Regions from separate parts of the Streptomyces sp. NPDC093071 genome, predicted to be linked through region 1. Evidence: riboswitches for the same ligand, from Rfam matches in the RefSeq annotation. Region 1 holds a riboswitch; the other holds the start of a gene.
The links. A riboswitch is a leader RNA that binds a small molecule or an ion and turns the genes downstream of it on or off. The one in region 1 is predicted to bind glycine.
Positions count from the first base shown of each region.

Region 2: it holds a riboswitch for glycine, as region 1 does, so the genes downstream of both, gcvT (glycine cleavage system aminomethyltransferase GcvT) here and gcvP (aminomethyl-transferring glycine dehydrogenase) in region 1, are expected to answer to the same signal.

Region 1 covers NZ_JBIVPH010000002.1:1,263,932-1,267,330, forward strand. The annotation lists gene gcvP (aminomethyl-transferring glycine dehydrogenase) at 1-1,410, opposite strand, end outside; glycine riboswitch at 1,589-1,688, opposite strand; gene ACIQD7_RS11245 (PRC-barrel domain-containing protein) at 1,801-2,178, shown strand; gene ACIQD7_RS11250 (DNA polymerase IV) at 2,271-3,399, opposite strand, start outside.
Region 2 covers NZ_JBIVPH010000012.1:49,273-52,671, forward strand. The annotation lists gene ACIQD7_RS30575 (enhanced serine sensitivity protein SseB) at 1-597, opposite strand, end outside; gene ACIQD7_RS30580 (AAA family ATPase) at 731-1,393, opposite strand; glycine riboswitch at 1,545-1,658, shown strand; gene gcvT (glycine cleavage system aminomethyltransferase GcvT) at 1,827-2,951, shown strand; gene gcvH (glycine cleavage system protein GcvH) at 3,029-3,399, shown strand, end outside.

The DNA.
Region 1 (3,399 bases):
GCGCAGCAGACCGGCGGGCAGCGCGTCCTCGGTGGCGGCGTCCAGGGCCTCGACGTCGGCGGTGACGCCGAAGGCGCCCCAGACGGCGGCGAGCCGCTCGCGCGTCGTGGTCTCGTCGCAGGAGACCGACACGCGGTCGGCGTCGACGCGGTACAGGTTCACGCCGGCCTCGCGGGCGGCGGCCACGACCTCGTCAGCCTTGCCGGGCACGCGGGCGGTGAGGGTGTCGAAGAAGACATCCCCGGTCAGCTCGACGCCCCCGGCGCGCAGTCCGGCGGCGAGGATCGCGGCGTACCGGTGGGTGCGCCGGGCGATGCCCTTGAGGCCCTCGGGGCCGTGGTAGACGGCGTACATGCCGGCCATGACGGCGAGCAGCACCTGAGCGGTACAGATGTTGCTGGTGGCCTTCTCGCGGCGGATGTGCTGCTCGCGGGTCTGGAGGGCCAGGCGGTAGGCGCGGTTGCCGTCGGCGTCGACGGAGACGCCCACGAGGCGGCCGGGCAGGGAGCGGGCGTGCTTGTCCTGGACGGCCATGTAACCGGCGTGCGGGCCGCCGAAGCCCATGGGGACGCCGAAGCGCTGGGTGGTGCCGACGGCGATGTCGGCGCCGAGCTCGCCGGGCGAGGTGAGCAGGGTGAGCGCGAGCAGGTCGGCGGCGACGGTGACGATCGCGCCGAGCTCGTGGGCGGCGTCGATCAGCGGCTTGATGTCGCGGACGGCGCCGGAGGCACCGGGGTACTGCAGGAGCACGCCGAAGACGCCGCGCTCGGCGATCTCGGCCGGGATGCCCTCGCTCAGGTCGGCGACGACGACCTCGACGCCGGTCGGCTCGGCGCGGGTCTCGATGACGGCGATCGTCTGCGGCAGGGCGTCGGCGTCGATCAGGAAGACGCCCTTCTTGACCTTGCCGACGCGGCGGGACAGCGCCATGGCCTCGGCGGCGGCGGTGCCCTCGTCGAGCAGGGAGGCGCCGGAGGTGGGCAGGCCGGTCAGGTCGGCGACCATGGTCTGGAAGTTCAGCAGGGCCTCCAGGCGGCCCTGGGAGATCTCCGGCTGGTACGGCGTGTAGGCCGTGTACCAGGCGGGGTTCTCCATCACGTTGCGGAGGATCACCGGCGGGGTGAAGGTTCCGTAGTAGCCGAGGCCGATCATCGGCGCGAGGACCTGGTTGCGGTCGGCGAGCGTGCGCAGCTCGGCGAGCACCTCGGCCTCGGTGCGCGCGGCCGGCAGGCCCAGCGCCTCGGCGTTCTTGATCACGTCCGGCACCGCGGCGGCGGTGAGTTCGTCGAGCGAGCCGTAACCGACCTGGGCGAGCATCTTGGCCCGGGCCTCGGCGTCGGGCCCGATGTGCCGCTGCTCGAACGGGATGCCCTGCTCGAGCTCGGAGAGCGGAATGCGGTTGGCGGTCATGTACGGAGGCCTCCTGGTCGTCACGACCTGCGAGGGGCACCGCGGCGCGGGTGCCCGGACGGCCTCCCCCTCTGTCATCTCAACCTGAGAGTTTCACCGGCACGCCTCGCGGCACGCCGGCTTTCACCGTCGGTGAGAGCGAATGCCGTCGGACATCCGCTCTGCTTTCCAGAGTGACCTCGTCCGCGCGGTACAGGGGCCTGAGAGATTCCGGGGAGGATTTGCTCCTTCGGCGCCCACCGGAAGGTTTCTCCGGGGGACTCTCCCGCACGGGGTCGACAGCCACACCCAGCCTACCAGCGCGGTTGAGACTCCCTTCGCTCAAGTGGCCGACATCCCGGATGTGCCCTTTGGTAGGGGGTAGAGGAGTTGCGACCAATTGGAGGGACCGTGCAGACCGACATCGATCCGCGCAGCCTGATCGGCCGCAAGGCGTACGACCGGAACGGACACAAGATCGGGACCGTCGACGAGGTGTACCTCGACGACGCGACCGGCGTCCCGGAGTGGGCCGCGGTCCGCACGGGCCTGTTCAGCAGGGACGCCTTCGTCCCCCTGGAGCCGAGCGACCTGCTCGACGACGGCCTCTACATCCCGTTCGAACGCGCCCTCATCAAGGACGCCCCGGACTTCGGCGTGGGCCGCCACCTCTCCCCGGAGCAGGAACTCCAGCTCTACCGCCACTACAGCCTCGCCCTCCCCCCGCCACCCCACCCGAACACCCCGGACAAGGACTTCGGCCGCCTGGCGGGCCAGGAGGGCACCTGACCCGAAACCCCCGCCCGGTCGCGCCCCCACGGCCCGCAGCGGCCGACGGCGCGACACCCCACGGGAAGACCCGCCCCCCTGCCCACCCACCGTCACGGGTGGTGCGGGTGGGAACCCGGCCCGGCCGTCAGGCCGGGCACACCTCCACGATCCGCGGCGGGCGACGGCGCGGCACCGCCCCCGGGCAGACCCGCACCCTCACGGCCCGCAGCCGCCGACGGCGCGACACCACCCACGGGAAGGCCCGCCCCAGCCCCCCGCACCAGCGGCAACGCCTCCCCCGCCCCCAACTCCGGATCGTCCACGGCGAAGGTCCGCACCCGCCCCGGCGCCGACCCCGGTTCCTCGAACCGCACGGTGACCCGCCCGAGCCCGCTCCCCTGCACCCACCCGGCCCCGTACACCGCGTGCCGCACGTCGTGCCCGGGTGCCCAGGACCGCTCGGCGGGCCCGGCCGGCTCGGCCACCACGGCCTCCGGCGGAACGCCCTCGGCCTCGACGTCCTCCCCCACCCGAACCTCCGCCTCCTGGGCGAACAGATCCTCCTGCGTATAGTCCGCGAGCCCGCTCACCCCCACCCCCAGCAGCCGCACGCCCCCCGTCGTGTCCACCGAGTCGAGCAGCCGCCCCGCCGCCTCCCGCACGACCCCGAGCGCGTCCGTCGGCCCCCGCAGCGTCTCGGACCGGGTCAGCGTCGAGAAGTCGAACCTCCGCACCTTCAGGACGATCGTCCGCCCCGAGTGCCCCGACGCCCGCAGCCGCCCCACGCACCGCTCCGCGAGCCGCTCGACCTCGCTCCGGATCCGCACCCGGTCGTGCAGGTCCACGGCGAAGGTGTCCTCGACGGAGACGGATTTGGCGTCCCGCTCGGCCACCACGGGCCGGTCGTCGTACCCCTGGGCCATCCGGTACAGCGAGGCCCCGTGCGCCCGCCCCAGGAGCCGTACGAGCTCGTCCTCGCCCGCCTCCGCGAGGTCGGACACCGTCGTCATCCCGGCCCGCCGCAGGTGCTCCCCGGTCGCCGGTCCGACCCCGGGCAGGATCCGTACGGACTTCGGCCCGAGGAGCGCCCGCTCGGTGCCCGGCTCCATCAGGACGAGCCCGTCCGGCTTCGCCTCCTCGGAGGCGATCTTCGCGAGCATCTTGGACCCCGCGAGCCCCACCGACCCGGTGAGCCCCGTCGTCGCGAGGATGTCGGCCCGCAGCCGCTCCCCCACGGCC
Region 2 (3,399 bases), on a different contig from region 1:
GGCGGTGCGGTCGGCGCCCTCCCAGTGGGAGAGCTGGACGCCGATGAAGAGGGCCGGTTCGGTGCCCTCGACGCTGGCGAGGGCGCGGCGGGCGCTGGCGACGACGCCGGTGGCCTCGAACTCGGCGGAGGCGGCGGCGAGGAAGTCGACGGGGTCGTCCTGCCAGTCGGGCTCGAAGAGCCGGACGCGGCCGCCGGACGCGGGCCCGTCGAGCGGGGTCCGGCCGGCCCGGCAGAGCTCGGCGACGGCGGGCGGGGGCAGCGGGACGCCGACGGTGCCGCCGGGGTTCACGGCGATGCCGAGCTGCGGGGGCAGGCCGCGGGCGAAGTCGCGGGCGGGGGCGACGGCGAAGGACATGTGGTCGCCGGCGCAGGCCCGGAGCTGCTGCTCGGAGCTGAAGACGGGAACGTAGGCCGCGCCGTCGATCTCCAGGGTGGCGAGGTCCAGGTCGGGGCTGTCGGGGCCGCCGCCGTTGGGCAGGGGGACCCAGACGGGGCTGCGGCCCAGCACCTCCAGGAGGCGGCCTCCCGCCCCGGGGTCGCCGAGCGAGGCGGCGAGCACCTCTTCGAGCTCGTTGCCCGGCCACGTCACGTCCACGGTCCCGTTCCCCTTCTCCGCACGGCCTGCCGTACCCGGCCGCCCGGCAGCACCCTAACGCCGCCCCGGCACCGCCGTGGCCAGAAGAGAAGGGTACGAGCGGCCCGGAGGGGCCGTGCCGGAGGGCCGTGGGTCAGGCGGCCTCCCCGAAGGAGATCGTCCGGAGGGCGTCGGCGGCGTCCCGGTCGAGCAGGGTCGCCGAGGCGCAGCCGTGCGGGAGCCGGCCGGTCTCGACGGCCCGCAGCAGCCGGCCGACGGCACGCCGGTGGCGGGCGAAGGCGTACGCGGAGACGCCCCGGCCCCGGGCGTCCTGCCCGGCCCTGGCGGTGTCCGGGGTGACGTCGAGGAGGACCAGGTGCAGGTCGCTCCCCCGGCGGCGGGCCTCGCGGGCGAGCCAGCCGCGCACCCAGGACTGGGTGCCGCAGTCGTGCACGATCACGCTCGCGCCGGAGCGCAGGGCGCGGCGCAGCCCGGCGTAGTGCGCGATCCGGACCAGGGGGCGGTAGACCGCGTACGGCAGGAGGCCGGGCATCCGGGCCTCCCAGCGCTCCCGGGCGTCCTGGGAGTCGACGCCCCGGCCCCCGGCGGTCCGTCGCATGAGGGTGGACTTGCCGCTGCCGGGCAGTCCGGAGACGACCACGAGGTCTCCGGCCGCGAAGACGAGGGCGCGGGGGCCCCGGTCTCCGCGCTCGCGCAGGTCCCGCAGGAGCCGGCCCCGTCCCCGGGTCCGGGCGCGGGCCCGTGGGGACGGTATGCCGGTACTCGTCGCATACGCACCGGTGTGCTGGAACGTCATCGCTTCTCCCCCTGCCGGGCCTCAGGAGACCCTTCCCAAGAAGTGTAAAGAAACGGTAATGGGGCACAAGCGATTTGCCGCGCCGACACCGCGTGCAATGATGTGCCCGCCAGGCGCGCACAGTCGCCTGTACAACCGCATACCGGCCGTTCGAATCCGCGCGGGAGAGTTCCGGAGCACTGTGGCTCGTCCACGGAGTGCGTCCGGGCGCCGAAGGAGCAAGACCCTCCCTTGAATCTCTCAGGCCCCGTACCGCGTGGATGAGGCAGATCTGAAAAGCGGGACACCGTGGTGTCCCCACCCAAGGTGCAAGCCGGGATCTCGGTGACGAGATGCCCCCGGTGAACCTCTCAGGTTCCATGACAGATGGGGAGGACGTCCTCGCCCGTCATGTCTTCGTCACCGAACGCCCTTGGGACCCGGGAGCCACCCCATGACCTCTGCCCCCCGCCTCACCGCCCTCGATGCCCTGCATCGTTCGCTGGGCGCGACCATGACCGACTTCGCGGGCTGGGACATGCCGCTGCGGTACGGCAGCGAGCGCGACGAGCACAACGCCGTCCGCACCCGGGCCGGCCTCTTCGACCTCTCCCACATGGGCGAGATCACCGTCACCGGCCCGCAGGCCGTCGAGCTGCTCGACTTCGCCCTGGTCGGCAACATCTCCACGGTGGGCACCGGCCGCGCCCGGTACACCATGATCTGTCGCGAGGACGGCGGCATCCTGGACGACCTGATCGTCTACCGCCTCGGTGACACGGAGTACATGGTCGTCGCCAACGCCTCCAACGCCCAGACCGTCCTGGACACCCTCACCGAGCGCGCGGCCGGCTTCGACGCCGAGGTCCGCGACGACCGCGACGCGTACGCCCTGATCGCGGTCCAGGGCCCGGAGTCCCCCGGCATCCTGAAGGCGGTCACCGACGCCGACCTGGACGGCCTGAAGTACTACGCCGGCCTGCCGGGCACGGTCGCGGGCGTGCCCGCGCTGATCGCCCGCACCGGCTACACCGGCGAGGACGGCTTCGAGCTCTTCCTGAAGCCGGAGCACGCCGAGGGCGTGTGGAAGGCGCTGACCGCGGCGGGCGAGGGCGTCGGCCTGATCCCCTGCGGCCTGTCCTGCCGCGACACGCTCCGCCTGGAGGCGGGGATGCCGCTGTACGGCCACGAGCTGACCACCTCCCTCACCCCCTTCGACGCCGGTCTCGGCCGGGTCGTGAAGTTCGAGAAGACGACCAACGAGGGCCGTTTCGTCGGCCGCGAGGCCCTGGAGAAGGCCGCCGAGCGCGCCGAGACCGCCCCGCCGCGCAAGCTGGTCGGCCTGATCGCCGAGGGCCGCCGGGTCCCGCGCGCCGGTTTCTCCGTCGTCAAGGACGGCGCCGTGATCGGCGAGGTCACCTCCGGGGCCCCGTCCCCGACCCTCGGAAAGCCGATCGCGATGGCCTACGTGGACGCGGCGCACGCGGAGCCCGGCACCCAGGGTGTAGGTGTGGACGTCCGGGGCACCCACGAGCCGTACGAGGTCGTGGCGCTGCCGTTCTACAAGCGCCAGAAGTGACGAAGTCGTCCCACCGCGCGTCTCACCCCGCAAGACCCACGTTCATCAGCACTCCCCCGATCCAGGAGAATCAGGTCATGAGCAACCCCCAGCAGCTGCGGTACACCAAGGAGCACGAGTGGCTGTCGGACGCCGAGGACGGCGTCGCGACCGTCGGCATCACGGAGTTCGCGGCCAACGCGCTCGGTGACGTCGTCTACGCCCAGCTCCCCGAGGTCGGCGACACCGTCACCGCGGGCGAGACCTGCGGCGAGCTGGAGTCGACGAAGTCCGTGAGCGACCTGTACTCCCCCGTGTCGGGTGAGGTCGTCGCCGCCAACCAGGACGTGGTGGACGACCCGTCCCTGGTGAACACGGCTCCGTTCGAGGGTGGCTGGCTGTTCAAGGTGCGCGTCGCGGGTGAGCCGGACGACCTGCTCACCGCCGACGAGTACGCCGCGTTCTCCGC